2 regions of the Pseudarthrobacter sp. NBSH8 genome follow, and region 1 is predicted to be linked to the other one. Evidence: predicted binding sites of a transcription regulator. Region 1 holds the regulator's gene; the other holds the start of a gene.
The links. Region 1 encodes LexA, which represses DNA repair genes until DNA is damaged. Its sites were predicted from a motif close to TCGAACANNTGTTCGA; they were not measured.
Positions count from the first base shown of each region.

Region 2: the regulator LexA is predicted to act here: its motif matches at 6,256-6,271, upstream of FYJ92_RS02990 (HNH endonuclease signature motif containing protein).

Region 1 is NZ_CP043178.1:1,445,688-1,461,215, reverse strand. Features, by position in the region: gene FYJ92_RS06730 (cation diffusion facilitator family transporter) at 1-132, opposite strand, end outside; gene FYJ92_RS06725 (GlsB/YeaQ/YmgE family stress response membrane protein) at 335-610, shown strand; gene FYJ92_RS06720 (RNA methyltransferase) at 745-1,638, opposite strand; gene rplT (50S ribosomal protein L20) at 1,688-2,143, opposite strand; gene rpmI (50S ribosomal protein L35) at 2,263-2,457, opposite strand; gene infC (translation initiation factor IF-3) at 2,574-3,611, opposite strand; gene FYJ92_RS06700 (DUF1844 domain-containing protein) at 3,999-4,385, shown strand; gene FYJ92_RS06695 (MFS transporter) at 4,463-5,767, opposite strand; gene FYJ92_RS06690 (SseB family protein) at 5,823-6,719, opposite strand; gene priA (bifunctional 1-(5-phosphoribosyl)-5-((5-phosphoribosylamino)methylideneamino)imidazole-4-carboxamide isomerase/phosphoribosylanthranilate isomerase PriA) at 6,729-7,475, opposite strand; gene FYJ92_RS06680 (hypothetical protein) at 7,533-7,691, opposite strand; gene hisH (imidazole glycerol phosphate synthase subunit HisH) at 7,692-8,423, opposite strand; gene hisB (imidazoleglycerol-phosphate dehydratase HisB) at 8,420-9,046, opposite strand; gene FYJ92_RS06665 (histidinol-phosphate transaminase) at 9,126-10,244, opposite strand; gene FYJ92_RS06660 (LysM peptidoglycan-binding domain-containing protein) at 10,323-10,763, opposite strand; gene lexA (transcriptional repressor LexA) at 11,113-11,856, shown strand; gene FYJ92_RS06650 (ATP-dependent DNA helicase) at 11,951-14,008, opposite strand; gene hflX (GTPase HflX) at 14,001-15,528, opposite strand, start outside.
Region 2 is NZ_CP043178.1:631,006-646,533, reverse strand. Features, by position in the region: gene tadA (tRNA adenosine(34) deaminase TadA) at 1-241, shown strand, start outside; gene FYJ92_RS03010 (DNA glycosylase AlkZ-like family protein) at 317-1,585, opposite strand; gene FYJ92_RS03005 (glycosyltransferase) at 1,589-2,800, opposite strand; gene FYJ92_RS03000 (6-carboxytetrahydropterin synthase) at 2,805-3,200, opposite strand; gene FYJ92_RS02995 (zinc-binding alcohol dehydrogenase) at 3,204-4,265, opposite strand; gene FYJ92_RS02990 (HNH endonuclease signature motif containing protein) at 4,674-6,134, opposite strand; tRNA gene FYJ92_RS02985 (tRNA-Ser) at 6,395-6,484, shown strand; gene FYJ92_RS02980 (type 1 glutamine amidotransferase domain-containing protein) at 6,701-7,480, opposite strand; gene FYJ92_RS02975 (hypothetical protein) at 7,586-7,927, opposite strand; gene FYJ92_RS02970 (nitronate monooxygenase family protein) at 8,366-9,487, shown strand; gene FYJ92_RS02965 (hypothetical protein) at 9,558-10,904, shown strand; gene FYJ92_RS02960 (hypothetical protein) at 10,969-11,592, shown strand; gene FYJ92_RS02955 (YcnI family protein) at 11,680-12,414, shown strand; gene FYJ92_RS02950 (DUF4232 domain-containing protein) at 12,519-13,142, shown strand; gene FYJ92_RS02945 (glycoside hydrolase family 32 protein) at 13,175-14,683, opposite strand; gene FYJ92_RS02940 (ABC transporter substrate-binding protein) at 14,788-15,528, opposite strand, start outside.

The sequences.
Region 1 (15,528 bases):
CATGGAGTGGATCGCTTCGGCGAGCATCGACGAGGATGCCGTCAGGAAAAAGGCTACGAATTTCAGGACGGCGATGGTCAGGTTTGCGGCAAGGGCCGCGACGATCGCCTTGGTACCGCCGTTTGCAGCCACAGAGGCTTCTCCTCTTCACAGGTTCAGAACCAAACAGGGATTTTCGCAGCGCCGTAGTCGGCTCCGCCCCCGAACACCGTACCTTTTCGGGTCCAGAAGACGCACCTCTGACATGCACTAAGCCTGCTGACATTAGACGAGCCGTATGTTAGCTTGAACACTAATCGGGACGTTTAATCCCGACGAATATGAAGGAGGAGACATGGGTTTTCTTGCTTGGATTATTCTCGGCCTCATCGTAGGGGCCATCGTCAAGGCCGTTATGCCGGGCAAAGTTGGCGGCGGCTGGGTAACGAGCCTCGTGCTCGGCGTGGTCGGCGCGATTGTAGGCGGCTGGATTGGCAGCCTCCTGTTCGGCAAGGGTGACCTTGCCTTCTTTGATCTGGGTACTTGGATCCTGGCTATCGTAGGCGGCCTGGTAGTCGCCGGTGTCTACGGCGCCATCACAGGACGCAGCAAGAGCACACGGGCGCCCTGATACCCCTACCCCATCTGATTCATACAGCAAGGGCCCCGGAGAACTTCCGGGGCCCTGCCTTGTTAAGTCATGTGTCCAGTTAGCTCATATGTCCCGGCGAGCCTGGCTTTCCCTGAGCCACGCCCGAACGTGGGTCATGCCTTCTGGGACCTGGCACTCGCATAGAGGCACACCGTTGCCGCCGTGCCAAGGTTCAGGCTTTCCGCTCCGCCGTAAACGGGCACGGCCACGCGGTGATCGGCCAGCGCCAGTTCATCCTCGGCGAGCCCCTGAGCCTCGTTTCCGAACAGCCACGCTGTGGGATTCTCCAGGGCGAACAGCGATTCGACGCCGGGGCCTGCGATCCGGCGGGCGGCGTTTTCGTCCTGGAGCGTATCCAGGTTGACGTCACCGTTGCCGTCGGCAGCCAGTATGCCGATCCCCCGAGCCCGGCAGGCTGCTGCCACTTCCGCAATATCGGCGCCCAGGACCACGGGAAGGTGGAACAGGGAACCGGCGGTGGAACGGACCGCCTTGGGGTTGTAGATGTCAACGCTGGAGGCGGTCAGGATGACGGCGTCCGCCCCGGCCGCGTCAGCTGCCCGGAGAACGGTGCCCGCGTTGCCAGGGTCCCGGACCTGACACAGCACTGCAAGCAGCCGCGGTCCGGCGTCCAGGACCTGCTCAAGGCTCACGTCCAGGAATCTACAAACTGCGAGAATGCCCTGCGGGGTAACGGTGTCCGCCATTGCGGCCAGGACTTCATCCGTAGTGAGATATGCGTCGATGCCCTCCGCTAGTGTCTCCAGGTCCGGGTGCCGGTCAAGGCATGCCTCGCTCGCGTAGACCTCATAGACGACGCCGGGCTCCCCCGCGGCAACTCGTTTCTGGTGCAGCGTCAGGGCCTCGCGGACAGCCTGCGGACCCTCCGCCAGGAACTCGCTGCGCTTTAAACGCGCCGGGCGCCCGGCAAGTTGTGCCACCTTCCTCACCCGATCAGCTCGGGGATTGGAGAGTGGAAAGTCTTGCGGGCGCCCGGTTTCGTTCATGTAAGAACCTTAGTGGCTTCAGCCACCAGTCCTCGAACTGGCGTGGGTGCTACTTGGCAGCCACGTCAGCGGCCGGCTTTGCAGCCTTGGCCTTCGGTGCCTTGGCAGCCTTAGGGGCTGCGGCTTCGACGGCCGGAGCGGACGTGTCGGCAGGCAGGGAATCCTTGGCGATCTTCACCAGCGCGGCGAATGCGTTAGCATCCGAAACGGCCAGCTCGGCAAGCATGCGGCGGTCAACCTCGACCTCAGCGGCCTTCAGGCCCTGGATCAGACGGTTGTAAGTCAGGCCGTTGGCGCGGGATGCAGCATTGATGCGCTGGATCCACAGGCGGCGGAAGTCGCCCTTCTTCTTTTTGCGGTCGCCATAGCTGTACACAAACGAGTGCAGCAGCTGCTCTTTGGCCTTGCGGTACAGGCGTGAACGCTGTCCACGGTAGCCCTTCGCGCGTTCAAGGATAACCCGGCGCTTCTTGTGGGCGTTGACCGCCCTCTTCACACGTGCCACGTGCGTACTCCTTCGAAAATTCTGATCCCAAGCATCTACTGCCGGAACAACCGGCTGGCCTGAGAAGCCTTATTGGTAGTTGACTGCTGCCAGGTGGCATCAGTCAGAGAACTTGGAACTTAGATGCCGAGCATCTTCCGGATGACCTTTGCGTCACCCTTGAAGACAATCTTGTCGCCGGCGAGGCGACGAGTCAGCCTGGAGGACTTGTGCTCAAGGTAGTGGCGGCGGTTGGCCTGCTGGCGGCGCAGCTTGCCGCTGCCGGTCAGCTTGAAGCGCTTCTTAGCACCACTGTGGGTCTTCATCTTCGGCATGGGAACCGATCTCCTTACGTGTCCACAGACATTGTCTGCAGTTCTTTCGAGCAGCCACCCCTGCAGGCGGCATGCTGGTTGCGTACTGCGGGAGGATAACCTCCCGCAGCTGTGAACTAGGTAGTCTTCTTGGCAGCCGGCTTCGGAGCTGCCTTGGGGGCAGGCCTTGCAGCAGGCTTCGGCGCTGCCGGCCGTGCGATCGGCTTAGGCATCGGCACCGGTGGCCTCGGAGCTGCCGGAGCCGGAGCAGCTGCTTCGGCGGGCTTGACGGCGGCAGGAGCCTTGACCGGAGCCGGAGCTGCCTTGGGAGCTTCACGCTTGGGAGCAGCAGCCTTCGGGGCTGCCTGCTTGGGCGCCTCCTGGACGGCTGCTTCCTTGACGGGCGCTGCCTTCGGGGCAGCTTCCTTCACGGGAACTTCCTCTGCCGGAGCTTCCTTAACCGGGGCTTCTGATTCCGGAGCTGCTTCAACAGGCGCAACAGGCGTTTCAGCTTCGGCCGGGGCTTCAGGTTCCGGCACCGTGGTGATGGCGAAACCTTCCGGAAGAAGGTCAGCCAGCGACTGTGTCAGCGGTGCCTGGTCGTCGCCGGAGACGTCGACGCGGCCACCGCCCGTAGCCTTCGCTTCGTTCTGCGCCTTGGCCTCTGCACGCTGCGATGCGCGACGTGCCTCAGCCTTGGCTTCGGCCTTGTTCTTCAGCGGGCCCACAACCATGACCATGTTGCGGCCATCGATACGGGGGCTGGACTCAACAACGCCCACTTCAGCGACGTCGTCAGCGAAGCGCTGGAGCAGGCGGATGCCCATTTCCGGACGCTGCTGCTCACGGCCGCGGAACTGGATCATGGCCTTGACTTTGTCACCGGCACCGAGGAAGCGCAGTGCATGGCCGCGCTTGGTCTCGTAGTCGTGGGTGTCAATCTTGAGGCGGAAGCGGATTTCCTTCAGAACAGTGTTGGTCTGGTTCTTCCGTGCTTCACGTGCCTTGACGGCGGCCTCGTACTTGTACTTGCCGAAGTCCATCAGCTTGCACACCGGAGGCTTGGCCTGCGGTGCAACTTCAACGAGATCAAGATCGGATTCGGCAGCCAAACGCAGGGCATCGTCAATACGGACGATTCCTACCTGTTCACCTGCAGGACCGACCAACCGCACCTCGGGGACGCGGATACGCTCATTGATTCTTGGCTCGCTAATGTTAAAGCTCCTGTGATTGATGTGGTATTCCACCGGCAAATAGAGAAGGCCCCCAATTGCCGGAGCAATCGAAGGCCTCGATGGTCGGATGCACGGTCCTCAGTAGAGGCAGTGCGCACTTCCCCAGGCTTGGCACCTGAAAGAACTGTCCGACCGGTACCCGGCAACCTTGCTTCCTCAGGAATTACTTCCGGCCGGAAAACGGCTGACGCGGGTGGGAGAGAACTCCGCTTGCAAACTGCATGTCATTCTACAGAACAAATCCCGCCAAACGCAGCTAAGCGTTGGTGGGACTTTCCACAGCGAAATAACGGCATCCAGTCGGTCTGTGACAAGCTTACCAGTATGAGCACCCCAGACAGCAATTCACACGTTTTCGAGGCCCCCGCCGCCAAGGCTGACGTAACCCAGCAAATCCGCGATATCTCGGAGGTGCCGGCCATCGAGGTCATCACCACCGCCGCAGTGCACTTGATGAGCGCAGCCGCCGTCAAGCTGGGCCTCGCCGCGGAGGACAATGCGGAGGAACTCAAGGATCTGGACGAGGCCCGCAAGCTCATCACCGCCCTTGCCGGGCTGGTGACCTCAGCAGCCCCCGAAATCGGATCCCAGCACGCCGGCCCGTTGCGCGATGGCCTGCGGTCCCTGCAGCTCGCGTTCCGCGAGGAGTCCATCATCCCCGACGCCCCGGGCAAGGGCCCGGGCGAGAAGTACACCGGCGCCGTCAACTAGACCCAAACAGCAAACTTCAAAAAGTACAACGACGACGGCGGCGGACGGTCCACACGGATCTCCGCCGCCGTCATCGTTCAGGCAGCCACCCGGCGCCGCCGCACTGCCTTGAGCAGCAGGCCCACAAAGCAGAGCAGGACGCCGGCCACTCCTACGGAGACAAACCCGCCGGACGGCCCCATCCCGTCTATGAAAATCCCGGCAAGTGGTGCCCCGAGCGCAACGCCGGCAGTCAGCGCAGAGCCGTACCAGCCCATTGCCTCGCCGCGGCGGTTCTCCGCCACCAGATCTGCCACCTGTTCGGAGGCGGCCGCCAGGACGGGGGCGCACAATAGGCCCGGAAGGATCGCGATGAAAGCCAGCGTCCAGGTGTCTTGGGCGAAGCCCATCGGGATGGTCAGGGCCGCCATGCCAAGCAGCAGGAGGATCGGCGAAACGCGACGGTGCATGGCCCCATACACCAGCCCGCCGACCACAGAGGCGGCGCACCAAAAGAGGAATACAATGCCGATTTCGGCTTGGTGGCCGCCGGTTTCCAAGGCAGCAACAATTCCAACGTCGGTGCCGCTGAGCACCATGCCGGTTCCAGCAGCAACGGCGAAGACGGCCGCGACAGTGGCCGTGAGCCAGGCGAAGTTGTGGGCCACCTTACCGCGCAGCCCCGCCGGCCCACTTCCGAGGCGTTCTGCCCCGGCCGGGACGAGGTCCGCCGCCGCTTCCTGGAGGTGGGCCGGTGCGGCGGAAAGCACAGCCACTTCCGCGGCATGGCGCTGGTCCGCTTCGCTTTCCAGAGTTTGCGTGGCACTTCGCGTGGGCGGGTTGAACCAGACGAGGAACAAGCCGGCCAGTGACGTGGAAACACCCACCACCGTGAGTCCCAGAACAGTGAAGCCGCTGGTCGCCACCACGGCTCCGGCGGCCGGCCCGATCATGAACACCACCTCCGTGGCAATCGAGTCCAGCGCATAAGCGGTCCGCCGCTGGTACCCGTCCGCGAGGACGCCCAGGGACTGGCGCACAACACTGAAGATTGGCAACGTCAGCAGCCCACCGACGAACACCAGCGGAAGCAGCCACTGGTAGGACACGTGCGGCACCACGGACCAGATGACCGCCTCGGACACCACCGACGGAATCAAAGCCCGGCGGAGGCCAACAGTGTCCACGCGCCGGCCGCGCCATGGTGCGCCAACTGCGATGCCGATGGTCATGACAGCCGCCGCGGCACCGGCAGCTGCATAGCCCTGGTCCAGGGTGAGGACGATGTGCAGGGTCAGCAGCATGCCTGCCGCCGAATGGGGAATGCGGGCGATCATGCCGACAAGCAACAGCCGCCGGATGGGCCGGACGGCCAGCAGCTCCCGGTATAGAGCGAAGTTCACGGAAAATCCTTTGGATCTGCCCACGGCAGCCCGGGATCTCCGCGCCAACCGTCAGCTAATGTGCCGCGCGCCGCAACTTTATTTCGATCGAGTCAACGCGCTCTCCAAACAATACATTCCGGGACCATGCCTGTTGCAGGCCGGACACCAGGTCCTGAACCGCCGCGGCGTCCAGGCCATCCTCAAGGTGGAGCAGTACCTGTAGTTCCGGTCCGGCACCGCCCCCCGGAAGTGTGGCACCCGTGCCGGTGCGGGCGGTGACACCGGAACCCGGGAGGAGGGCAAGCCGGCGCACTGCCGGGAATGCGGCCGCTGCCTCAGCCATCTCGGCTTCCAGCGCTGTATCAGTGTAGGAAGGGATCCAGTCCTGTTGCTGGGCCAGAGCCCAGACGGCGGGCCGCCGGACCACAAATGTGACCTCCGAGCCCGGATCGAGCACCAGCAGCTCCGCTCCCTCGGCCACGGCCGAGAGGGCAGCCCGGGCGGCGTATACTGCCACCGGCCGGGCTTCGGGGTGCCAGGCGGCCAAGGCGGCCGCCGAGGTGAAGGCCGGCATGGCCGTCCGGCCGTCCGCGGCCTTGAGGGTGACCAGGGCCATGTCCGCCTGCTTGTCCGCGGTCAGGCCATCGACGCCTTCCGCTTCTTCGCCAAGCTGCGCGATGATCGGGATAAACACGCGGGCGGTGGCCAGCGAAGCCACCACGGCCGCTTCGTCGCCGGCGCCTTCAACCATGGCTTCGACGGCGGCGAGGTAGCCCGCGTCGGCCGTGCCGTCGTCGTCCTCGAAGTTGTGGATCCGGCCGTCATCGCCGGCGAGGCTCCGCCCTTCCCACGGCTGGCCTGCCGAGTCAGTACGGCCACCCGCGCCCGCCAGCGCCGCGGCAATGTGTCCGGGCAGATGGCGCGGCGCCGGGGATTCCGCAGCCGGATCGGCGTTGTGCGTGCTGTCCACGGAAACTGCTTAGCGGCGTCCGGCGACGTCGAGGGCTTCGGGGAGCGTGAAGGCGCCGGCGTACAACGCCTTGCCCACGATCGCGCCTTCGACGCCCAGCGGCACCAGGGAGCGCAGCACCTTCAGATCGTCCAGGCTGGAGATGCCGCCGGACGCGACGACCGGCTTGCCGGTCTTCTCCACCATCAGGCGCAGGAGTTCAACGTTGGGACCCTGCAGCGTGCCGTCTTTTGTGACGTCAGTGACAACATACCGGGAGCACCCGGCTTCTTCGAGCCGGCCCAGGACCTCCCAGAGATCGCCGCCTTCCTTCGTCCAGCCGCGGCCGGCCAGCGTGGTCCCGCGGACGTCGAGGCCGACGGCGATCCTGTCGCCGAAGCGGTCGATGGCGCTGCGGGTCCACTCGGGGTTTTCCAGCGCAGCCGTGCCGAGGTTGACGCGGGCCACACCGAGTGCAAGCGCCGCCTCGAGGGATTCGTCGTCCCGGAGTCCGCCGGAGAGCTCCACCTTGATGTCCAGCCGGCCCACCACTTCACGGAGCAGCCCGGCGTTCGAGCCACGTCCGAACGCGGCGTCGAGGTCCACCAGGTGCACCCATTCGGCGCCCTGGTCTTGCCAGTTGAGGGCTGCCTCCAGCGGCGTGCCGTAGCTCGTCTCGCTGCCCGCCTCTCCCTGGACCAGCCGCACGGCCTGTCCGTTTACGACGTCGACGGCGGGCAGCAGTTCAAGAACCGGCAGATCGGTTGCGGTTGTCATCTCAAATCCTCTTGGGTGATGGGTTGCTCATGGAAACGGAACTGGTCATGTGTGGGGCTAGGTTCCAGGAAGCGTCAGCAGGTAGGCAGCCAGCAGCGCCATGCCGGCCAGGACGTAGAAGCCCACCTGGGTCCACATTGGTTTGTGCTGCTGCCTGAAGGACAGGGCGCCGCCCACCAGGACGCCGGCCAGTCCCATCAGGACAATCGACCACATCTAGGCGGCGTCCGTGGCAGCTGGCTTGCGAAGGCCGTCCACCCAGTTGCGTAGCAGCCGAGCACCGGCGTCGCCGGATTTTTCGGGGTGGAACTGGGTAGCGCAGAGCGGTCCGTTTTCCACAGCGGCGATAAAGCGCGCGCCGTGCTCTGACCAGGTCACCAGAGGTGCGGTCATCCGAGGCTGGATCACGTCGAAGTTCCACTCCTGGACACCATAGGAGTGAACGAAGTAGAAGCGCTGGTCCGCGACGCCGGCGAAGAGTTTGGATCCCTCCGGAACGTCCACTGTGTTCCAGCCCATGTGTGGCACCACCTCTGCGGGAAGCAACTCCACCTTGCCGGGCCACTCCCCCATGCCTTCGGCTTCTGTCCCGTGCTCTACCCCGGCCTCGAATAGGACCTGCAGGCCCACGCAGATTGCCAGGACCGGCCTGCCCCCGGCCACGCGCCTGCCGATCAGGCGGATGCCGTCCACGACCTGGAGCTCACGCATAACAGTCTCAAACGCACCGACCCCGGGTACTACCAGGCCGTCGGCATTAAGCACGTCCTCGGGCTTGGAGCTGAGGATAACCTCGGCCCCGGCCCGCTCCAGGGCGCGCACGGCGGAGCGGACGTTTCCGGAACCATAGTCCAGGACGGTGACCGAGGGCTTGCCTTCGGGCGATACGGGCTTCAGGCCGGCGGCCGGATCGATGACGGCGCCATCCCGGAGTATTTGGCCGCTCACAAGGCACCCTTTGTGGACGGAATCCCCTCAACGCGGGGGTCGGGTTCGACCGCAGCACGCAGGGCGCGGGCGAAGGCCTTGAATTGCGCTTCCACGATGTGGTGCGGATCGCGGCCCGCGATGACGTTCATGTGGAGGCAGATGCCGGCATGAAGGGTGATGGCCTCAAAAACGTGGCGGGTCAGTGATCCCGTGAAGTGGCCGCCAATCAGGTGGTATTCCTGCCCGGCAGGCTCGCCGCCGTGCACCAGGTAGGGCCGGCCGGAGACGTCAACCACAGCTTGCGCCAGTGCTTCGTCAAGGGGCACGGTGGCCTCACCGAACCTGCGGATCCCGGCCTTGTTGCCCAAGGCGGTGCGCAGGACTTCGCCGAACGTGATGGCAACGTCCTCCACTGTGTGGTGGACATCGATGTGGGTGTCACCGGTGGCCTTGACCGTCATGTCAATGAGCGAGTGCTTGCACAGCGCCGTCAGCATGTGGTCGTAGAACGGGACAGTCGTATCGATGTCCGATACGCCTGTGCCGTCCAGGTTGATCTCCACGAGCACTGACGATTCACTGGTGGCACGCTCCATGCGGGCGGTCCGGGGCTCGGCAGCGTTCGATCCGGTGGAACTCATGGTCATATGTCCTTAAGCGAAGTCAGAAATGCGTAGCGAAGGAAATGTGCCGGCGCGCGGGGGCGGCGGTACTTCAAGTTTAGGCTGGCAGCGTGGCCTGGCTGGCCAGGATGCGTTCCAGCGACGTCAGGAACGATGTGGTCTCGGTCTCAGTGCCTGCCGTGACACGCAGGTGGCCGGGGATGCCGACGTCGCGTATCAGCACGCCGTCGTCCAGCAACTGCTGCCAGACATCACGCGGGTTGTCGAGGCCGCCGAAGAACACATAGTTCGAATCCGAGGCGGCAGGTTTGAGGCCCATGCGGGTCAGCTCCGAAACGATGCGGTCGCGCTGTTCCTTGATGTCCTCGACATCGGCCATCAGGGCAGTGCGGTGCTGGAGGGCGGCAAGGGCTGTTGCCTGGGTGATGGCCGAGAGGTGGTACGGCAGCCGAACCAGGCGGAGTGCGTCCGTGACCTCGGGGGCGGCGGCCATGTAGCCCAGGCGTGCACCCGCGAGGGCGAACGCCTTGCTCATGGTGCGGGACACAATGAGGCGTTCCCTGCCGGGCAGCAGGGTCAGGGCGCTGTACGTTCCGTCGTGGGCGAACTCGTGGTAGGCCTCGTCAACGATCACAATGGTCTGGCTGGCCTCGCCGGCCGCGTACACGGCCTCCACAACATCCAGGCCCAGGCCGGTGCCGGTTGGGTTGTTCGGTGAGCACAGGAAAACTATGTTGGGCTGAAGCTCCTTGACCTGCAAGGCAGCCGATTCTGCACTGAGCCCGTAGTCATCGGCGCGCTGCCCAATAATGTACCCGGTGTCGGTGCCGCTGGCCAGGAGCGGGTACATGGAATACGTGGGCGGGAATCCCAGGGCCGTGCGCCCGGGTCCGCCGAACGCCTGGAGAATCTGCTGGAGGACCTCATTGGATCCGTTGGCTGCCCAAATATTGGTGGCATCAAGACCGTGGCCGAGGTATTCGGCCAGCGCTTCCCGGAGTTCGGTGAACTCACGGTCCGGGTAGCGGTTGAGTCCTGCCGCGGCCTCCGTCACGGCCACACTGATCGCGGCCCGGACGTCCGCCGGGACCCCATGGGTGTTTTCGTTGACGTTCAGCAGGATAGGTACATCCAACTGCGGGGCACCATACGGGGTTAGCCCGCGGAGGTTGGTCCGGAGGGGAAGTCTGTTCAGACGCTCTAGCTGGTCATTCACCTGAACAGTTTAGGTCCGAAGCAGACGGCCGGAAAATGTGACGGCCTGCGGCGGCACGTTCCAGAGCCTGGAACCTCCCTACTTCGTGGGGACGAAGAGCTGCTGTCCGGGGACAACGCCGCCGGCGGAAAGATTGTTCAATTGAGCAATATCCGCGATGACATCACGGGGATCACGCTCGGGCGCAACGGTACTGGCGATGGCCCAGAGGGACTGCCCGGCCTGGACCGTAACCGACACAGTTGGCGTCAAGGACAGGTCGGCGGCAGAGTCGGCAGCCTTCGCCGGTGCGTTGAGGAAACCTGCCAGCGAAAGCAGGATTGCGGCCAGGATCACCAGCGGGATGCCAATGAGGACAATCCGTCCCCTGCGGGTCAGGCGCAGCGGCGGCAAAGATTCCCTGCGCTGCCTGGGCGCCGCACCCGAAGCCGGCAGGGGCCCGGACCACTGCCGCGCGGTGAGGTCCTGCACGGAAACGAGCTGCGGACGCGAGTCCTGCGAAGCAGATATAGCTGACATGAAATGAGCCCTCCTGGACCATACTGTGCTGCCCGGCGCGTCCTCCGCGTCCACTTGCCGGTGCCGGCCTGGGCCGTCCATAAATTCGAGTATTCGAATCCGCAAGCAACGAGTAGAACACATGTTCGAACTTTGCTTCTTCATTTTTAGCACTTATCAACGAATATTGTCGAGACTCGCTAGAACAAATGTTTGAAAAAGCCCTGTGGCTGGCCTACGTTTGGATCAAAGAACAACCACCTCTGTAGTTGATCAGCAGGGTCTGACAATCAACTCCGACACCAGCCCCGGGGCGTTCCAGGCACCAGCGGCCGGAGCGGATCCGGGCAACCGAAAGGCATTGGCGAACATGGCAGCACCAGCCGCCGGGGGCAAGGCGACACCGCGCCGCCAGCCCCAACGGACCCCCAAGGGGCTCACCGCCCGCCAGAAGAAGATCCTTGAGACCATCCAGCGCTCGGTGAATGACAACGGCTATCCGCCGTCGATGCGTGAAATCGGCGACACCGTGGGCCTGGCGAGTTTGTCCAGCGTGACCCACCAGCTGTCGCAGCTGGAAAAGCTGGGATACCTGCGCCGGGACCCCAAACGTCCGCGTGCCATGGAGGTCCTCATGCCGTTGACGCTGGATGGCGGGTCCACTAAGTCCAAGGGGACTACCAAGCCCTCAGTCCTGCACGGCCTCGGCGGAACGGTCACCGAACTTCCCTCCGCCATGGACACCGCCATGGTGCCGCTGGTGGGCCGGATCGCGGCGGGCGGGCCCATCCTTGCCGACCAGGTGGTGGAAGACGTGATGCCCCTGCCGCGGCAGCTCGTGGGCCAGGGTGAACTTTTTATGCTGCGCGTGGCCGGCGACTCCATGGTGGACGCTGCCATCTGCGACGGCGACTGGGTAGTGGTCCGCCGCCAGGCCGACGCCGCCAACGGCGATATCGTCGCGGCCCTGCTGGACGATGAAGCCACCGTGAAGACGTTCCGCCAACGCGATGGACACACGTGGCTGTTGCCGCAGAACACGCAATACGAACCCATCCTGGGCGATCACGCCACAATCATGGGCAAGGTCGTCTCGGTCCTGCGCTCGCTCTAGGTCCCGCAGCGGGCCTCCACGCCCCCTCGGCCAGGACGAGGGCAAGCAAGGGGCGGGGCCTGCCTTTGCAGGACCACACAGTGTCCACGTTCAGTCAGGCGCCCTTCCCGGCCAGCCTTTCCAAGGCAGCAAACGCTATCTTGCGGTCCGTGGTGGGCCAGAACGGCGGCAGCGCGGCGCGGAGGAATCCGGCGTAGCGCTCGGTGGCAAGCCGGGAATCAAGCACGGCCACCACGCCTTTGTCTCCGGTGGAACGGATCAGGCGGCCCGCGCCCTGGGCCAGGCGGATGGCCGCGTGGGTCGCCGATACCGCCATAAAGCCGTTTCCGCCGGCCTGCGCAACGGCGCGGGACCGTGCTGTCATCAGCGGATCGTCCGGCCGCGGGAACGGAATGCGGTCGATCACCACGAGCCGGCATGATCCGCCCGGAACATCCACACCCTGCCAGAGGGACATGGTTCCGAAGAGACAGGTATCGGGCTCGTCCGCGAACTGCTTCACGAGGGCAGTCATGGTGGAGTCGCCCTGGCAGAGAATGCTGAGGCCGAGCCTGGGACGCATCGCCTCCGCGGCCTCCTCGGCGGCCCGGCGCGATGAAAAGAGACACAGGGCTCCGCCGCCGGACGCCCGGATCAGCGCTTCAAGTTCATCGAGTGCCTCCGGCGACGCCCCGCGGCCCGGCTTGGGCAGGTGCCCTGCGACGTAGAGGATCCCCTGCTTGGGATAATCAAACGGCGATCCGACGTCGATCCCGGTCCAGCTCGGCGCGCCCTCCCCCACCAGCCCCAGGCCGCCGGCGGCCGGTTCAAAGGCTGAGCCGATGGCAAGCGTGGCCGAGGTCAGCACCACGGTGTGGCCGGCGAACAGCCCTTCGCGGAGCTTTCCGGCAACGCTGAGCGGCGCGATGTTGACCAGGGCTGGCGCAGACTCGTCGGGCTGGGCATAGCCCTGTTGCGGGTCGAAGGAACTTGCGCGGGAAAACCACACCACTTCACGGTTCTCACGGGCCACAATGAGCCGTTCACACAGTTCGAGGATCAGCATCAGGCGTGAGCGCGCGAGCTGCCGCCCGCCGTCGGCCGTTTGGCTGCCGTCACCCTTGGAATCAGAGAGTGCAGCCCGGCACGCCTCACGCAACTGGTCCACGCAGTCCAGCTGTTCGTCGTTGAGGCCGTTGGGCAGCAGCCCGTTGGGCACCCCGGCCAGGGCGAGTTCCAGGTTGGCGGCAGCTGCGTTGAGGGCATCCACCGTGATGGCCGTGTGTTTGCGCGCGCCCGACGCGGCAGCGTGGACCATTGCCACGGAGAGTTGCCCCGACACGGCACCGGTGACACGGTCCTGCAATTCGTGGGCCTCGTCCACCACCACAACGTCGTACTCGGGGAGCACTGCGAGGCCTTCAAAGGCGCTGACCGCGAGCATGGCATGGTTGGTGACCACCACGTCAGCCTCGGCGGCGTCGTGGCGTGCCAGTTCACTGAAGCATTCGGCCGCCATGGGGCATTTTTGGGCGCCCAGGCATTCCATGGACGTCACAGACACCTGCCGCCAGGCCCGGTCCGTTACCCCGGGAAGCAGCTCATCACGGTCGCCCGTGGTGGTCTTTTCCGCCCACTCCCGCAGGCGCACCACTTCCTTCCCCAGCTGGGACGACGGCCCGCCCAAGGCGGCGGCGAAATGCGGGACGCTGGTGTCCTCGCCGAGGGAGAACAGCTGGCCCTCGGCGGGTTCCTCAGAAGGGAACCCGCCTACGAGCTTATGCTGGCACACATAGTTGGAGCGGCCCTTGACAAGGGCCACCTTGACGGGGCGATCGAGGGCGGGTGTGATGGTCTTCAGCAGCCGGGGAAGGTCGCGCCCCACAATCTGGGTCTGCAGCGCAAGTGTGGCTGTGGACACGAGCGTGGGCTTGTTGCTCACGAGCGAGTGAGCAATGAGCGGAATCAGGTAGGCCAGTGACTTTCCGGTCCCCGTTCCGGCCTGCACCAGGAGGTGGTCGCCGCTTTCGATGGCTCTGGCCACCTGCCTTGCCATCTCGTGCTGGCCGCTGCGGCTTTGACCGCCCATGCCGGTTACGGCGCGGTCGAGCAGTTCGATCACGAACTGCTCGCCGGCCGTACCTTTGACTTCCCCTGCCACAACCTCAGTCATGGTTGATGAAGGATTCCAGTTCAGCCGCAAGGCCTTCACGCACCATCACCAAAGCGCGGGTACCGTGCTCGCCGTGATCCAGGCTCAGGATCTCGGCGTCGGTCTCGTGCAGTTTGCTGATCAGGTCACCGCGGTCGTAGGGAATAAGGAGTTCCAGCTTCACGCCGGGCCGGGGAATCCCGTCACTGATGGCCTGCAGCAATTCGGCGATCCCCTGGCCGGTGCGGGCCGAGACCACCACGTGGCGCGGCTCGCGCTGCTTAAGGCGCTCCACTACAAACGGATCAGCGGCGTCGGCCTTGTTCAGGACTATGATCTCCGGCACCTTGCGGGCATCCACTTCGCTGAAGACCTTGCGGACTGCGGCAATCTGGCCCTCCGGGTCCGGATGGGACACGTCCACCACGTGCAGGATCAGATCCGCGTCAGCCACTTCCTCCAACGTGGAGCGGAAGGCCTCCACCAACTGTGTGGGCAGTAAACGCACAAAACCCACGGTGTCCGCCAGGGTGTAGCCGAGGCCATCGGAGGTTTCGGCCTTTCGCACGGTGGGATCCAGGGTGGCGAACAGTGCGTTCTCCACCAGCACACCGGCGTCGGTCAGCCTGTTCAGCAGCGATGACTTCCCGGCGTTCGTGTATCCGGCAATCGCAACGGAAGGCACTGAATTACGACGGCGGTTGGCCCGCTTGGTTTCCCGTGCCGGCTTCATCGCCGCAATCTCGCGCCGCAGTTTCGCCATGCGCGTCCGGATCCGGCGACGGTCCAGTTCGATTTTCGTCTCACCGGGTCCGCGCGAACCCATGCCGGCGCCGGCGCCGCCCACCTGGCCACCGGCCTGGCGGGACATCGACTCACCCCAGCCGCGCAGGCGTGGCAGGAGGTATTCGAGCTGCGCCAACTCCACCTGGGCCTTGCCTTCACGGCTCTTCGCGTGCTGGGCGAAGATGTCAAGGATCAGGGCCGTGCGGTCAATGACCTTGACCTTAACGATGTCCTCCAGGCTTCGGCGCTGGGACGGTGCCAACTCGGCATCCACCACAACCGTGTCAGCCCCGGTGGCCATCACGATTTCCTTGAGCTCAAGGGCCTTTCCGGAACCGAGGAACGTGCCCGGGTCCGGTTTGGCACGGCGCTGCACCATACCGTCCAGGACTTCCGAGCCTGCTGTTTCAGCAAGGGCGGCAAGTTCACGCAGGGAATTTTCCGCGTCCGCCAAGGTGCCTTCGGACCATAGCCCGGCCAGGACCACACGTTCGAGCCGCAGCTGCCGGTATTCGACTTCGGTGACATCTTCGAGTTCGGTGGACAGACCGGCCACGCGCCGTAGTGCCCGGCGTTCTTCCCGGTCCTGCTGGTCGCCGTCGTAGCTGGTGTGTTCGTCGTCCAAGCGGGAAATCGCCTGAGCCCTGCCGAACACGGCTTTGTCACCGTCTGCGGCGGTGAGGTTCCTGGCCGGTACGTCCTTGGCGAGAATCCGGTCGATGACAGCTTGGATCTCCTCGGGACTCATGTCCTGG
Region 2 (15,528 bases), 810 kb from region 1:
CTGCACACTGGTGGTGACCCTGGAACCGTGCGCCATGTGCGCCGGCGCGGTGGTGCTGGCCAGGATTCCTCGCGTGGTTTTCGGCGCCTGGGATGAGAAGGCCGGAGCGGCGGGCTCGGTGTTCGACGTCCTCCGCGAGCGCCGGCTCAACCACTGGGTTGAGGTGTACGGCGGCGTCCGGGAAAAGGAGTGCGGAGCGGTCCTCAGGGACTTTTTCGCAGCGCACCGCAGCAGGCTGTAGGGCGTCGGGGTGCCGCCCGGGTGGGCGGAAAACGTCCCGGCCGGTTGCACCTCTCTCACCCGACCTGCACGCGGCTCAGCCGGCGGCATCCAGGGCGTCGATCCTGTCCTGGCGCGAGGCCGGCGAGTCCAGGCTGAACGAGCGGAAGTCGCCCAGTTCGTCCCGGATCCAGGCCTCTACCTCGGCGATGCGCCGGGATACTGCGGGTGTGGCCCCGTCAAAGAGCCAATAGGCAATCCGTGATTTCCCGGGATCGTATTGCCACAGTCCGATGATCCGGCCGCGGTCGAAGATGGGGTGGTCCGGCAGATCAGCCTGCAACGCCAACGTGGACCCCAGGACCTGCTTTCCTTTGTCCTGCTCGGCAAAGAGATCCCCCGAGTTCCTGCGGAGCAGTACCAACGAGTCAGTGCCGGCCAGCAGCTGAATCTGTTCCTCGGCCGGCGCCTCGAACGACGCAAGCCGTCCGACGTCGTCGGGCAGCACCCACAGCACCTCGCCGTTGGCGGTGGGAATCTCCACCGCGCCGGTGGCGGCCAACGCCGCCTTGGTGTGTGCCAGGGTGAACCCGGTAAACCATTGCGACTGCTTGACCGTGGCACCGCCAGTCCAGCCGAGGTAGCGCTGCAACAGGAGGCTGCGCGCGGCGTCGCCGTCCATGGCGGTGCGCGGCAGACCCCACAGTGTGTAGCCGTAGCGCTGCTGATCCAGCCGTCCGTTGGCGGGTATGCGCCGGATCCGGCCCTCCGCTTGGAGGAGGCCCAGTGCCGTTGGCAACGTGGTGGCGGCGCCTTTCTTCTTGCCCTCCTCGCCGAGGTTCCGGACCGAATCGCCCAGCAGGTCCTTGAGCTGTTTGGGGTCCAGTGGGTTGCCAGCCTCGGCCAGGGCGTGGAGGATTTCCTCCTCCAGGAGCGTGATCTCGCCGCGCTCAACGCCCATTCTTGCCAGCACACGGAACGGCGCCACGGCGGCGTCCCGGCCGATCTGGAGGCCCCACGCGAAGTCATCCCGTCCCAGCACATAGGTGCAGCCTCGGGCGGTGGGCAGCTCATGGATTTTCAGCGACAGGACGTCGGCATCCGCCTGCGCGCGGCTGGTGCCGGCGCGGGCAAAGAGCGTGAGGTAGGGATTGGCTCCGCCGACGGAACGGGCCCAGCCGGCCCTGCCAAACACGTCGGCGGCGTCCGCGCCCAGCAGTGTGCCATCGAGGCCCTGCTTGTGCCAGGCCCATGCCCTGAGGAGCTCTGGAGTGAGCACCTGCGGATCCGGTGCATCGTGGCCTATTGCCGGTGGGATCACTGCCGGTGGGATCAAGACGGTGGCGGAGCTCGGGAGCGTGGTCATGGCTTATTGTCCACCGGCCGTGCCCGTGGCGACAGGCTTCCCTTCGGCAGCCACTACTTCAGCAGATCCACCGAGGATTTCCAGGACGTTCCGGGCCGTGGAGTCCCAGCCGGGCAGCTGTTCCCGTGCAGCGAGGGCCGCCGCACGCCAGGCGGCGCGGAGAGATTCGTCCATCAGCCACTGCCGGATCACGGAACCGAGCACGTCCGCACGGTGGTCTTCGCGTCCGCTGTCTACTGTTTCGACGAGTCCGACGGCGGCACCTGGCACCGCATATGTCCTGCCACCACGTTCGCCACTCAGCCCGCCACCACGCCCGCCCTCCGGTTTTCCCGCAAGTCTGCCGGTGATTCTCCCGGCGAGTCCCAACGCGTCCACGGCACCGGTTCCCTCCCGCACAATGACAGGGATGCCGTGGGCCAGCGATTCCGTCACCACAAGTCCAAAGGCTTCAGCCCGGGACACAAGAAGGCTCAGGTCCGTCTGGTTCCACTCGTCCGCCAGGGCCGTCCCGGCGAGCTGGCCGGTCACACGCACCCTGCCTTCCATTCCAGAGGAGGCAATGGCTGCCCGGACCTGTGCCGCATAGGCGGGGTCGGCGTCGTCCGTTCCTATCAGGGACGCTGTCCAGGCGAGGTCCTGGAGCCTGGCCAGCGCCGCCACGGTCAGCAGCTGGTCCTTGTTGGGCAGCAGCGCTGCCACCGCAACGATGTGCGGCGGGGCCGAACCCGGCGCCACCGGTGCGGGGTCCGTCCCGGGCAGGGCAACCCGGCTGGCTGGGAGCCCGTGCTTTTCCGACGCCGAGGCCGCGGCGGACGAACTCGTGCAGATCACTCCGGCAGCCGCCCGGAGCGCGCGCCCTTCGCTGTCGGGGTGGCTGGGCGAGGGCATGTGCTGCAGGACCCAGGCGTGTTGTCCGGCAGCCGCGGCGTACTCCAGTTCGTCGGGGGCGCCGCACGCAACCAGCCCGTCCACGAGGGTGACCGTTTCCGGAGTGACGTCCGTCTGCCGTGAGTCCACCTTTGGGTCCCAGGCGCCCAGCAGGCCGCCCAGCCGCCGCCGTTCCCTGGCGCTGGCCTCCGGCCAGCAACCCTCCACCGCCAGAGTCTCCACAGAAACGCCCAGCGTTCTCAGGCCTTGGGTGAGCCGCGCGTTGTAGACATTGCCGCCGGAGTTGTGGCGGATGTTGGCGGGGACCAAGAACCTGACGAGCATGGGATCAGGCGGACAGGTCGTATACGTAGGTTGCCCAGGCCTCCGGATTTTCGCGCAAGGTGACGTCGATTCCCGCGAGCCCGCGGCCCTCGTCATCATCCTTGAGCCTGGCTGCGACGGCGTGGGCGATGTACTCGGCAAGTGCCTCGGTGGTGCTGAGCCTGTCCACGAAGTCCGGATGTTCGTCCAGGTTTTTGTAGTTGAGGCCGGACAGCACGTCCTCGATTATGCCGCCCGCAGCCCCGATGTCCAGGACGATCGAGTCCTGGTTCAGCGCACGACGGCGGAACGTCACCTCCGCCACGAACGTCGCCCCGTGGAGGGCCTGGGCCGGGCCGAATACCTCCCGCGGGAGACTGTGGGCGATCATAAAGTGGCGTCGGACGGTCAGGCTGAACACTGGCTACTTCCTGTCTTTGGGGTTGGCTTCCGCGAGGCTGTCGTGCCCGGGGTTGTACGCTCCAAGGCTGTCAGCGTTGGGGTATTCGATTACATGGCACAGGGCTTGGAGGGTACCGTCGGCCAGGTTCTGGACTACTGCCGGGAGGTCCGTGAAGAGAGAGACGCCGGTGAGGAAAACATCGAAGACCGGGTCTTTGAGGAGCTCAACAGCCAGTTCCAGGCGCTCGGCCGTGGTCCGGCGGTGGCGCCGCGCACGGGCAACCACTCCCACCTGGCTGGCCCGGATGGAGAGCCTACGTGCATGAAAGTCCTCACCCAGCGGCAGCGTGACCTTGCGGTTGGCGTACCAGGACATCTCGATGATCTCCCCCTCATAGCCGGCCAGCTGCAGGCTGCGTTCGAGGCCTTCCTGGGACGCAGAGCAGTGGAATACAATGTCGCAGTCCGATTTGGCATCATCGGGGTGGGCGAACCCCACGCCAAGCTTGTCCGCCAGGTGCCTACGTTCCGGGTCAAGGTCCACCAGTTGGAGGCGTGCCAGCGGGAACGTGCGCAGGAGCGTGGCCACCATGCCGCCCACCAGACCGGCACCGACGACAGCGATCCTGTCCCCCAGCCTCGGTCCGGCTTCCCAGAGGGCATTGACGGCGGTTTCCACGGTGCCTGTGAGGACGGCCCGGCGGGCCGGGACGCCGTCGGGAATCCTGGTGAGGGCGTCTGTGGAAATGACGTAGCGGTCCTGATGTGGGTTGAGGCAGAAGACCTTCTGGCCCGCCCAGTCTTCGGGCCCCTCCTCCACAATGCCCACCGAAAGATACCCGAACTTCACGGGCGACGGGAAGGTGCCCTCTTGGTGCGGCGCGCGCATCTCCTCGGCCACGCGTGGTGGGACGGAGCCGGTGTGGACCACAATTTCCGTGCCCTTGCTGATGCCTGAATACAGCGTGCGGACCAAAGCTTCGCCGGGCCCGGGGGCGTGCAGAGCCTCGTTCCGGAGCTCGCCCCGTTTCGGCCCCGTAGTCCAGTACGCGGTTGCTTGTGCCTCTTTGCCTGAGTTAGTCATCTTGCTTATGAATCTAGTCCGCGGGGGCTCTCCGCGACACCCACTCCGTGCGAGATGACACTTGGAGCCTTGAAATCGGGGCCGTAGCTGTCCGTTCGCACTGTTGATGGGAGGCAGTCCTGTACTGCCCGCTCAGCCTTGCCCAGCCCTAACCCTGCCGGCGAGTTAGCCCTGCCACGGCCCTAACCCTGCATTCTCTTTGGGGTTGGTGGTCAGACGTTGCTGCGGGCAGTGAGGGAGAAGTCCCAGTTCGGTAGGGGTCTTCGGGCAGCGGACCGTCGGGAAGAGCCTCCGCGAACAGGGAGTGGTCGGGCGGTTCATTGTCGGGCAGCTGAAGGTCAGCACCATGAAGTTCGGGAAAGGGAACGCCCCCACGGGTTGGCCCGGAATTTCGTCTTCGGGCACTCCTCAATCTGCACGGGGCGCCAGCGCTGACCATTTTCCCGACTGTTGTTGTGGCCAGTGTGGTGGTTCCCAGTCGGGTTGTTCGCTGGTGTAGTGCCGTCCGGTGGGTGATGTCCAGCCGGGCGGGATATTTTTGGTGGCGCCAGTGGGTGTCCAGGTTGTGGTGTGGCGGAGTCTGTGGTGTTTGTGGCAGGGCTGGCCGAGATTGCTGATCCCGGTACTGCCTCCCTTAGCCCATGCCAGGATGTGGTCTGCTTCGTTGTCGAGGGAGTGGTTGCTGCAGCCGGGAAACGGGCACTTGCCATCGCGCAGTCTGAGCCATTGGCGTTGGGCTTTTGTGAGCCGGTAGCTGGTCCGCCCGATCTCCAGGGGTGCACCGTCCCGCGGGTCGGTCAGGACGCGGTGGAAGGACTCCGCACCGTCGGCGATCAGTTGGCGGGCCATGGACGGTGGGATGGGGCCGTATCCGTCGAGCATGGCCGGTTCATCCGTGAGGCCCAGCAGCGCGAGGACCGGGACCGTGATGAGGACCTGTGCCCGCGGCGACGGAACACCATCACCCACAGCGCTGCCACCGGTCTCATGGTCGCTCGTTGCGCCGGACACGCTGCCGCTGTTTTCCCTACCCTCATCACCGGTTCCGGCGGTGGTGTTGGTCAGGAGCCAGGTCGCGGCGGTGTCGGCGCGGAGCTGGCTGAGGGTGCGGTCCTCATGGGGGCCTTGGAGGGCCCGGGCTGCGGTGGTGGTACGGTCCCAGATCCCCGCGGCCTGATCGGCGGGGAGGTAGGCGGAGAGCCAGGCCATCCCGTCGCGGTCCGGGGCGTACTCCACCCGCCGGTCCTGGACACCACGTAGGTGGCGTTCTTCGATGCTGACCGGGTGATGGCGTTCCCGCCAGGTCCGGGCCTTGTGCCGGAACCGGCCGGGGATGAGCTCACCGACCGGGCCACGTGCCGGATTCACCGCGTGGGGGTCCAGGAAATGTGCCTCCAACGCCGCCGCGCCCGGCCTGTCGAGGTTGGTGGTTTCGTCGACCATGATCCTCGCGTGCTGCCACGAGATCGTCCCGGCCTGCAACGCGGACATCGTCAGCGGCAGGGACGTGGTCAGCGCGTGCGCCTCAGCGAGCAGAGCACCGGCACTGCGTTCACTGACCGTCAGCACGCACGCGACTTCAGCGACCACGGCCATCTCCTGGCCCCTGTGGTCCTGCGGCGACGCCGCAGGGCCCGCCAGGGCCTCGGCAGCGGCGGCGTACACGGCGGCCGCATGCACCTTCAGGGCAGCCAGCTTCGCCTCCCCGCAGGCGACGGCGGTCAAGGTCTTCAGGGCAATATCAGCTCTACGGCGAAGCGGATCAGCACACGGAGCGGAGCCTTCGGTAGCTTCACGGAGCACTGCAGCAAGCTCAGCGAAAGACGCCGAAAGGGCCTCCGCCGTCACCACAGCTGCTCTGCTATCCATACCCAAATCATCCCGCGAGGGTATGACAATAACCGCGAGGCTTAAGAGCTATGTGGATAACTCCGCGGCCTTCCGCGGCCCCTGACCGTGCAGCACTTCGAGGGCGCTGCATTGGAGGCCCTCAACTGTCCGTTCGAGCTGAAGAGTGGGGCTCAATTGCCCCTTCACACTGGAGCTCCGCTAAGTGTCCCTTCGCCATGAGGGGCTGAACATATGCCGTTTTGTGGATGGGCGGTATGCTCCGGTAACCTATTCAGGTTGGTGACGTGTCCGAGCGGCCGAAGGTGCAACACTCGAAATGTTGTTTGGTGTCAAAGCCAACGTGGGTTCAAATCCCACCGTCACCGCCAACTGGCAAGACCCTTGCTTCCCTTATAAACAAAGGGAGGCAGGGGTCTTGTTTTGCCTCAAACTTGGTACCTTGATTTGTTGAGGTTGCCGTAAGCCGTGGTGCGCGGAATCTGAAGCAGGTCGGCGATTGGACAGTACGGTCGCCGGCGCGTGTACGCCGGTTGAAGGCCGCTCCGTCGGCGGGGCGGCCTCCAAGTTTCAGTGCGCTGCGGGCGTTAGTGCTCGGTGCCTGCCGCAGCAGCCTTCTTGGCGCTCTTCTCGGCGTCTTTTTCGGCGCGCAGCGCCTCCGCCTCGTGCTGTTCCTCGGCTTTTTCCTGGTGGATGACCTCTGCCAGGAGCTTCTCCATCTCCTTGGCCACGCCAGCGGCTGAGGCCGGGTTCTGACCCGTCACAAGCCGGTCGTCAACCACTACCATTTCCTCAAAGACACCAGCGGAGACGTGGGTGGCACCCTGTTCCTCAAGCCGGTCGGCCAAAAAGAACGGGATGACCTTGTCCTTTCCTGCGGCAACTTCCTCGTCGTTGGTGAAAGCAGCGACCTTCCTGCCCTCGACCAGCCGAAAGCCGTTTGCCAACTCAACGTTCAGCAGTCCGGCCGGCCCGTGACAGACAGCGCCCACCACGCCGCCGGAATTGTAGACACCGGCTACAAGGTTCTGCAAGCCTTCGCTGTCCGGGAAGTCCCACATGGTGCCATGGCCTCCCACGAGGAAGATGGCGTCGTACTGGTCGGGATCAACGACGTCGACGCGGGCAGTGTTGTAGAGACCGGCGCGCGTGGTCTCGTCCTCCGTGAAGGCAACCTGGATGGAATCTTTTGGGTCCGCCTCGTCGCGCGGGGGCTGGCCGCCCTGGATGGACGCAAAATCGACGAAATGACCGGAATCCTTGAAGACTTTCCAAGGATGTGCAGCCTCGGCCACGTTGTACCCGGTCTTCTCTCCGGTATCGCCGATCTCGGAAACGCTGGTCAGTACCATGAGGATTTTCTTCATGAAGTGCTCCTTCCGTCTAACTTCCACCCTACGCCCAGCCCAATTTGTGCCCTCCCCGTCTTAGAAGGCAAGGACCTTTGCTGTACCCGACGGACAGTTCCCCAGCTAGAGCTTGTCCGTCCTGTCATCGCCCTTGTGCCCGCCGCGCAGGTTCTCCTGGACCTTGCCGAAGAGGTCCTTGATGGTGGATTCGGTATTGGTGAGCATGTCCGGCTGCAAATACACGTGCCGACTGCCGGGGAGGCTGTAGCTGGACTGCAGGCCGCCACTTCCTTCAACGCCCTGCAAAGCGATGGTCACGCTGCCTTCCTTGCGCGCGATGGCCGCGATTTTTCCGAACACCAGTGTGAATTCGTCCGGCTCAAAACTGACTGTCTGACCCACATGGGTCCTGTTGAGTTCGCTGGCCGGGGTGGCTTTCTCGTTGCCAGTTCCTGAGTAGTTCATCGTGTGCTCCCTGAGGTGGTTGGCGACTTACGCCAGCAGTCTAGTACCCGTCCCATGTCGCGGTACATGGCCCTACTGGATGCCTGCACAAACGGGAGCGGCAAGCGTGGTCACATCCTCCATTGAGCTGACCTGGGCCCCTCGGTTGGATGAATTGAACCGGCACGCCTGACCGGCACCCGATCATTAAGGAAGAACCGTGACTTCGACGACGAATCGCGCTATTCGGCGGCCGCAGACTCTTCCCGGTCAGCGACCGGGTCAGCGACTGCCTCGAACTCCTCTGGAGCCAGACGTGACCGATACGTGCCCCGACGACTGCCACTACTGCTCGGGCCCGGAAACAGACCGACTCCCCGGCCAAAGGTTGGGCAGCAGAGCCCATCCCTGCGAGACTGGGCCCTGAAGCCAAACCGTTGACCTTTCAGGAGCCGCCGTATGACGCCGGAGCACCGTACCTCTGCCCGGCCAAACCGCATCACCGACCTGTTCGGTACGGAAGTTCCGGTGGTGCTGGGCCCTTTCGGCGGGGTCTCTTCCGTGGAGCTGACAGCAGCCGTGAGCGACGGCGGCGGGCTGGGTTCCTACGGCCTCTACGGTTATGGCGCCGACGCCATCCGGAACACAGGGGCTGAGCTGAGGAAGGCAACGGCGAAGCCGTTCGCCCTCAACCTCTGGATTCCTACCGGCGACGAAACCACCTCGCTCCCCCAGGCGGCCTTCGACCAGTACCTGGAAACCCTGAAGCCGTACTTCGACGAACTGGCCCTTCCCCTTCCGCACATGCCGGACCGCTACCTGCCGGAGTACGAAGAGCAGGTGGAGGCAACACTGGCGGCGGGTCCCGCCGTCGTCAGCTTTGTGTTCGGTGTGCCCGCGCCGGAACTGATCGAGGCGGCGCACCGGAGTGGCATAGTCGTGGTGGGAACCGCCACCACCGTGGCGGAAGCCGTTGCCCTGGAAGCCGGTGGAGTGGATGCCGTGGTCGCAAGTGGCATGGAGTCCGGCGGCCACCGCGTCTCGTTCCTAAAGCCCGCCGAGGAGTCCCTGATCGGAACTTTTGCGCTGGTTCCCCAGGTGGCTGATGCCGTCACCATCCCGGTCATCGCCGCCGGGGGAATCGCGGACCGCCGCGGTTACGCAGCCGCCATGGCCCTTGGCGCCGACGCGGTCCAGGTGGGCTCGGCGTTCCTTGCCACTCGGGAATCCGCGGCCGTGCCTGCGTACCGGGCGGTCCTCCACAGCCCCGCCGCGCGGGAAACCGTGCTGACAAGTGCCCTCAGCGGACGGCTTGCCCGCGGCATCCCCAACCGCATCATCGCCGAACTCTCAGAGGCCACCGTGGCAAAGGCTGGGCTCTCGGAGGCTGGAATCCCGGAGCGAAGAATAGCCCCGTTCCCCGCGCAGAACTGGCTCACCGGCCGCTTCCGGCCGGAGGCAGCCGCCCAAGGAAACACGGACCTCATGTCGCTTTGGGCGGGGCAGTCCGCAGCGCTGATCCGGCATGACTCGGCCGCGGACGTCCTCGCCGAACTGCTCGCCGGCACCGCGATTTTGTAAGCTCGATACATCCGCGGTTATCCCAAGCGGCGAACCTGGGGCGAGCGCCCGTTGACACCGGAGGCAATCCTTGACAAAAAAGACCGGCAAATCCAAGAACAGAAACAAGGACCGGCGGCACCTCAAGGCCGTACCCTCGGCCCCCAAGATGCCCCTGCAGCTGGTCCTGAACCACCGGGTGATTGATTCGATGGCTCATGACTTCATTCAATGGCACGCGACGGAAGACCCTGATCCTGCCGGTGCCTTCGAGTGTCTTGAGCTGGTCAAACTCTTCCTCACGTCGCAGCACGCCATCAACGGTTCGAGTTCGGCCACAGCTATCGACAGTGAAAGCCTGGAGCAGGCGGCCGGAGCAATTGCGGCGTCCTTGGACCCCGACGACATGGATGAGGCCTTCGACGACATCTACTTCGCCCTTCACTCGTATATCCATTTCCTGAACGGGACCGGGCGCTGGACCGGCACGGATGCCGCCTATGAGGAACTCCATTCAGTGTTGGGAAACGGTATCGCCGCGGCAGTCCCGCAACTGCCGGCTATCCAGGTACCTGACCTCAGCGACGACCACCAGGAGGCTGCGTTCAATGCCATGCCGCTGATCCAGCGTGCGTCGGCCCTCCTGGAGTGGGTCGGAACCGGCAGGGAAATCACCAGTACGGGCGCGCTGCGCCTGAAACACATCGAACCGGCCGCCGCAGCCGCAGGAGTCCACGCCCGTGGGAAGCGTGGCGCCAGTGGAGCCGAGCCACTTTTCGATCTGGCAACTGCCAAGAGCCAGCCCGAAACACTGCTCGAAGTCGGAACCATGCACGACGTACCGGTGCTCCGCGAGATCTGGTCAGCCCTGGTGGGGGCAGGCCTGATCACGCTCGGATCCACCAAGGCCATGCCCGGCCCGGAAGTGGCCGCCTGGAACAGCACCCGGATCAAGGAACGGCTGGACATCCGCCGGATGCTTTCGGTGGTCCTCCTTGTTGGCGTGCTCACAGACCCGGACCGGGGGTGGGGCCAAGAAGCGGTCGCCGGGACGCTGCTGGCCGTCCTCACGTATGGCACTACCGATGAACCAATGCCTGTGGCGGAACTCGAACGGATGGCGTTGCCGGACGTTGACGGTGCCTTGCTTCAGGACACGGACACCGAGGACACCGAGCTCGAAGACATGGCACTTGAGGAGATCTACGCATCGTTTGCAGCCTTGGAGGCACAGCAGAAACTATCCCTGCTGGCCGAACTGGGATTGGTGGAGGCCGCGACTGATTACCGCGTTCCCCCGGTGGCCATCCAGTGCCTCGACCTGGCCATGGGTTTCCTGAACTTTGCGGACGAGCCATCCGACACCACAGAGTTCCCATCCAATGTAATCGCGCTGCACGGCCCGGCACACGCCAGTGGCCCGACCAAAGGCCGGTAGAATCTGAACGTCGCCGAAGAACGCGACTGAACACCGTCACCGGCGACCGAAATAAGGAGGATCCGTGCGTTCTGACCACGCCCGGCCACCCTTCCATTTCCTTCGCGCCGCGTCCCTCTCCATGGGAGTCCTGACTCTTGCCGCCAGCGCCCACGTGGCCGGCGGCGGAGACCTTCCCGCCCCAGGCATCCTGCTGGCCGTGCTCGCGATGACCGTACTGGCGGCCACCACGGCCACGAGGCTGCGGCTGAATTTTCCGGCCATGCTCACGGTCCTCGGCGCGGGACAGTTGATCCTGCACGAAGCCTTCACGGCCTCCAGTTCCTCAGGTATGGCTGCGAGCACTGTTGCCGCCGGGCTCCATAACGTGCACTTCTCCGGCGCCGCCGCGCCTGTCATGGCAGCTGCCAGCCACATCAATGATTCCGGCTCCACGGGCATCCTGATGCTCCTGACCCACGCACTCGCCACCGCCGCCTGCGCCCTCCTGCTTGCCAAGGGTGAGGCCGCGCTGTGGACTCTGGCCGCGTGGCTGAAGCCCCTCGTCCGGCTCCCGGAAGCGGTAACGCCCGACGCCGCTACGCCGAGTGCGGTGGCCGGCCCACCGGCGGTTCTCCCCCTCCGCCCCTGGCGGAACCTCAGGCAACACAGCCGACGCGGCCCGCCTTCCGCCGTCGTACTTTCCTGACCCCTCCCGCACCGCACTTCCGCAGGCCGCGGGCCCCACCCGTACTTCCGCACGCTCCCATGCGGCGTGCGCCCGAAAGGCAACCCCATGACCACCACCTTCCTTCGCCGTACCCTCACCGCCGCAACAGCCACCGGCGGCGCAGCTGTCCTGATCCTGGCCGCAGCAGCAGGCGCGTCGGCCCACGTCGGCGTCACCCCGAACAAAACTGACGCCAATTCCTACGCCCTGCTGACCTTCGGAATCCAGCACGGCTGCGAGGAGTCCGACACCACCAAAGTGGCCATCACCCTGCCGGCCGAACTCAACGACGCCCAGCCAACGGTGAACCTCAACTGGACTGTGGAGAAGGTAACCGAACAGCTCGCCGAGCCGAAGAAACTGGCCGACGGCACGTCCATCACCAAGCGGACCAGCCAGATTGTGTACACGGCCAAAGCCCCGCTGGAGCACGAGCTGCGTGATGCCCTGGTGCTTTCGGTCAAGCTGCCTGACGCGGCCGGCTCCACGCTTTACTTCCCCACGCTGCAGTCGTGCGAAACCGGGCAGACTGACTGGTCGGAGATCGCCAAGGACGGACAGGACCCGCACTCCCTCAAGGCACCGGCCCCGTCCATCACCATCACCGAGGCGGCCAGCGCGGACGGCCACGGCGCCGCTGCTTCCACGGCCCACACCACCGAGCAGGTGGCTGCGGTGACCGACAGCGGTGCGGACGCCCGCAGCTGGGCGGGGCTTGCTGCCGGGTTGGGCGGACTCGCGCTGGGCGGGGTGGCCTTCGCACGCAGCAACTCAAAGCGCCGCCAGGAATCTGCCGCGTAACATCCCCGGATTTGATGCCCGGATGATCACGATCCGGGCATCAAATCCTCCCGCGGGCCCGTGGCAGCGTTGACTCCCGTCACAGCAGCAACAAAGGTGGTGCCATGACGTCTCAGCGCATTTCACAAGGGTTTGTTATTACGACGGCGGTCGCGGCGGCGGCGCTGTTGCTCACCGCCTGCGGACCGAGCCAGCCGCAGACGCAGGGGACGACGGTGCCGGGTACCAACTCCGCGAGCCCGTCCAGCACGCCGACGTCTCCGGACGCGTCCCAGTCGCCGTCGTCGTCCCCCACCACCCCAACCGGTCCTGCGCTCTGCAAGGCGGCCACACTGTCCGCTGCTACGGATGCGTCCGGCGGGGGCGCGGCGGGCAGCGTCTACATGAAACTGAACCTCACGAACACGGGCACGGCGCCCTGCCTGCTCAAGGGCTACCCGGGGGTTTCGCTGACCGCCGGCGCCGACGGTGCACCGATTGGCGCGGCGGCGACCCGCGACGAAACCACCCCCGTAGCGGACGTCCTGCTCGCGCCGGACCAGACCGGAACCGCCGTCCTCCGTTACACCCAGGCCGCGAATTACAGCGACTGCACGCTGACGGACGCGGCCGGTTACCGCATCTACCCGCCGGAAGACACAGCGTCGTTGTTCCTGCCGCAGCCCACCAGCGCGTGCAGCAATGCGAACATCGCCCTCCTGAGCGTCGGAGCTTTCCAGCCCGCCTGAAAATGCGGGAAGGATTCGATCCGCTGCCCAGGTCAGGCGTAATGAATGACGTCCATGTTGATGACCGTAGCCGTACCGCCCCGGGCGTAGACCGCGAGGTCGGTGCTGGTGGGTGCCGGGAAGATCAATTCGGTCATGGTGACCTGGCCGTCTTGGGCGAAGACCTCAACGGAGCAGCGGTCCACAAAGATGGTTAGCGTGTAGTCACCGTCGATAGCCCGGATCGGGGCGGTGTCGATGGAGGCGAAGATTTCGTGGAAGCCTGACTGCCCGGAATCGCGCCGGTCAACAACGAGGGTGCCTTCGACGGGCCTGATGCCGATGCGGGTTCCCTGGTCGCCGTCGCCGCGGACCACAAGCCCGAATTCCGTGGCGCTTCCGGGCCTTAGGGTGAGCTCGATGCGTTGGACGCTACCCGCTGCAGCATCCAGGATGTGTGTGCCGTCGGCGATTTCCGCGTGCGCAAGCCTGAACGCCCGGGCCGGGTCAGAAATCGAGGCAAAATCTCCTACGGCCTCTTGAATCAGCCGAGCTTTTCCGTCAATGGTGCGGAGGGATACTTCGCGGGCCAACGTCATGGGGCTGCGCCAAGGCGAGGTGGGGATCTGGTTGGCGTATTCCCAGTTGTTCATCCAGGCGATCATGAGGCGGCGGTTGTCGGGGGCATCACTGAAGGAGACGGCGGCGTAGTAGTCCCGGCCCCAGTCCAGCCACTGGTATTCGCCCAGCCGGTCCGGGTCCTGGAGGCCTTCGGTCACGGTTGTGGCCGAGGTGAACGTGGTCCCGTCGAAGTCCCCGACGAAGTACTGACCGGCAGAGCCGTTGTTCGGGCCACCGGGGTTGAGGTTAACGGTGAGGACCCACTGAAGGTTGTCCGGGTCCCCGTCGACGGGGAGGGGGAAGAGATCGGGACATTCCCAGACGCCTCCGGTGCCGTTGGCCGGGCCGAAGGTACTCAGCAGCGCCCAGTTCTTGAGGTCGTATGACTTGTAGAGCACCACCTGGAAGTCCTTGGCTTCCACGGCGACCATGACCCAGTAGCTGCCGGCACCGCCGTCGTACTTTATGACTTTGGGGTCCCGGAACTCGGCGGATCCGCGGTTCAGGACGGGGTTGGCGGTGTGTTTGGTCCAGGTGTAGCCACCGTCGCGGCTGTAGGCCAGGGACTGGGCCTGGATGCCGGGATGTGCGGAGCCTGGCTTGAAGGCGCTGGTGTAGACGGCGACCAGGGGCGGAGCCGAGCCGGTGCCGAATCCGCTGCTGTTGTCCCGGTCGAAGACGATGCTGCCGGAGAAGATGTCTTCGTCGGCATCGCAGGCGATGGCGACGGGGTGTTCGGTCCAGGTGGTCAGGTCCGGGGAGGTGGCGTGTCCCCAGGACATGTTGCCCCAGACGTTATCCAGCGGGTTGGTCTGGTAGTAGAGGTGGTAGACGCCGTTGTGAAAAATCAGCCCATTGGGGTCATTAAGCCAGGTGTTCCGGGCGGCGTAGTGCAGGGCCGGTCGGAAGGTGTCGGCCGTGGTGGCGGTCGCGGCAGTCATGGAGATGGGGTCTCGTTTCTGTGCAGGTCTGTGGAGAACCCTTGTCCACAGGGCTCTCTGAAGCTGGGGTGGGCCGGTTCAGCCGGCCCACCCCTTTTGTAGGGCTAGGAGTTGCTCTTGTAGCGGTCGTAGGCCTGCTGGTAGACCTCGATCATCTTCTCGACGCCGACGTTTTCGAGCTGGGCGACGTAGCCGTCCCATTCCTGCTCAATGCCGCCGGAGACGATCCACTTGGCCATGTTCTGCTTGACCAGGGAGGTGATATCGGTCTGGATGGTGCTGATCTGCTGCAGTTCTTCGTTGGAGAGGGCGACCGGGGGGTAGCCGTCGTTGCCAGCGAACGGCTTGTAGAATTCGTTGACGATTTCCTGGCGTTCGGCGGCGCGCGGTTCGGGAGCGACGACAGTTTTGAAGTTCTCGGCGGTATTGGCCTTGGGTCCGCCCGGGGCGACCTTCTGGCGGCGTTCGCCTTCGCTGGTTCCGGCCGGAGCGGGGATCTGGGTCAGAAGGCCGCTTGCGTCCTCTTGCAGGGTTTCGCCAATGGGACCCCAGTTGGCCTGGGCGGACTGGATGGGGTCGTAGAGGTTGTCTGCCCAGCGCATGGTCGCGGCGGGGTATTTGTTGGTCCGGGTGATGGCGAAGGCGCCCCGGGCGATTTCCTGGTTGTTGGACTGGCTGGCAATGCGCTTGCCGTCGACGCCTTTAAGCACAGGCACAAGCGCGTAGTCGCTGGCGCGGTCGGCGCCCACCATCTCGGGGATTTCCCACCAAACAAATGAGCCGAGGTTTTCCGTGGCGGCTTTCCCCTTGGCCAGGTAGGCCTTGTCATCCTGTGAGAAGGCCTC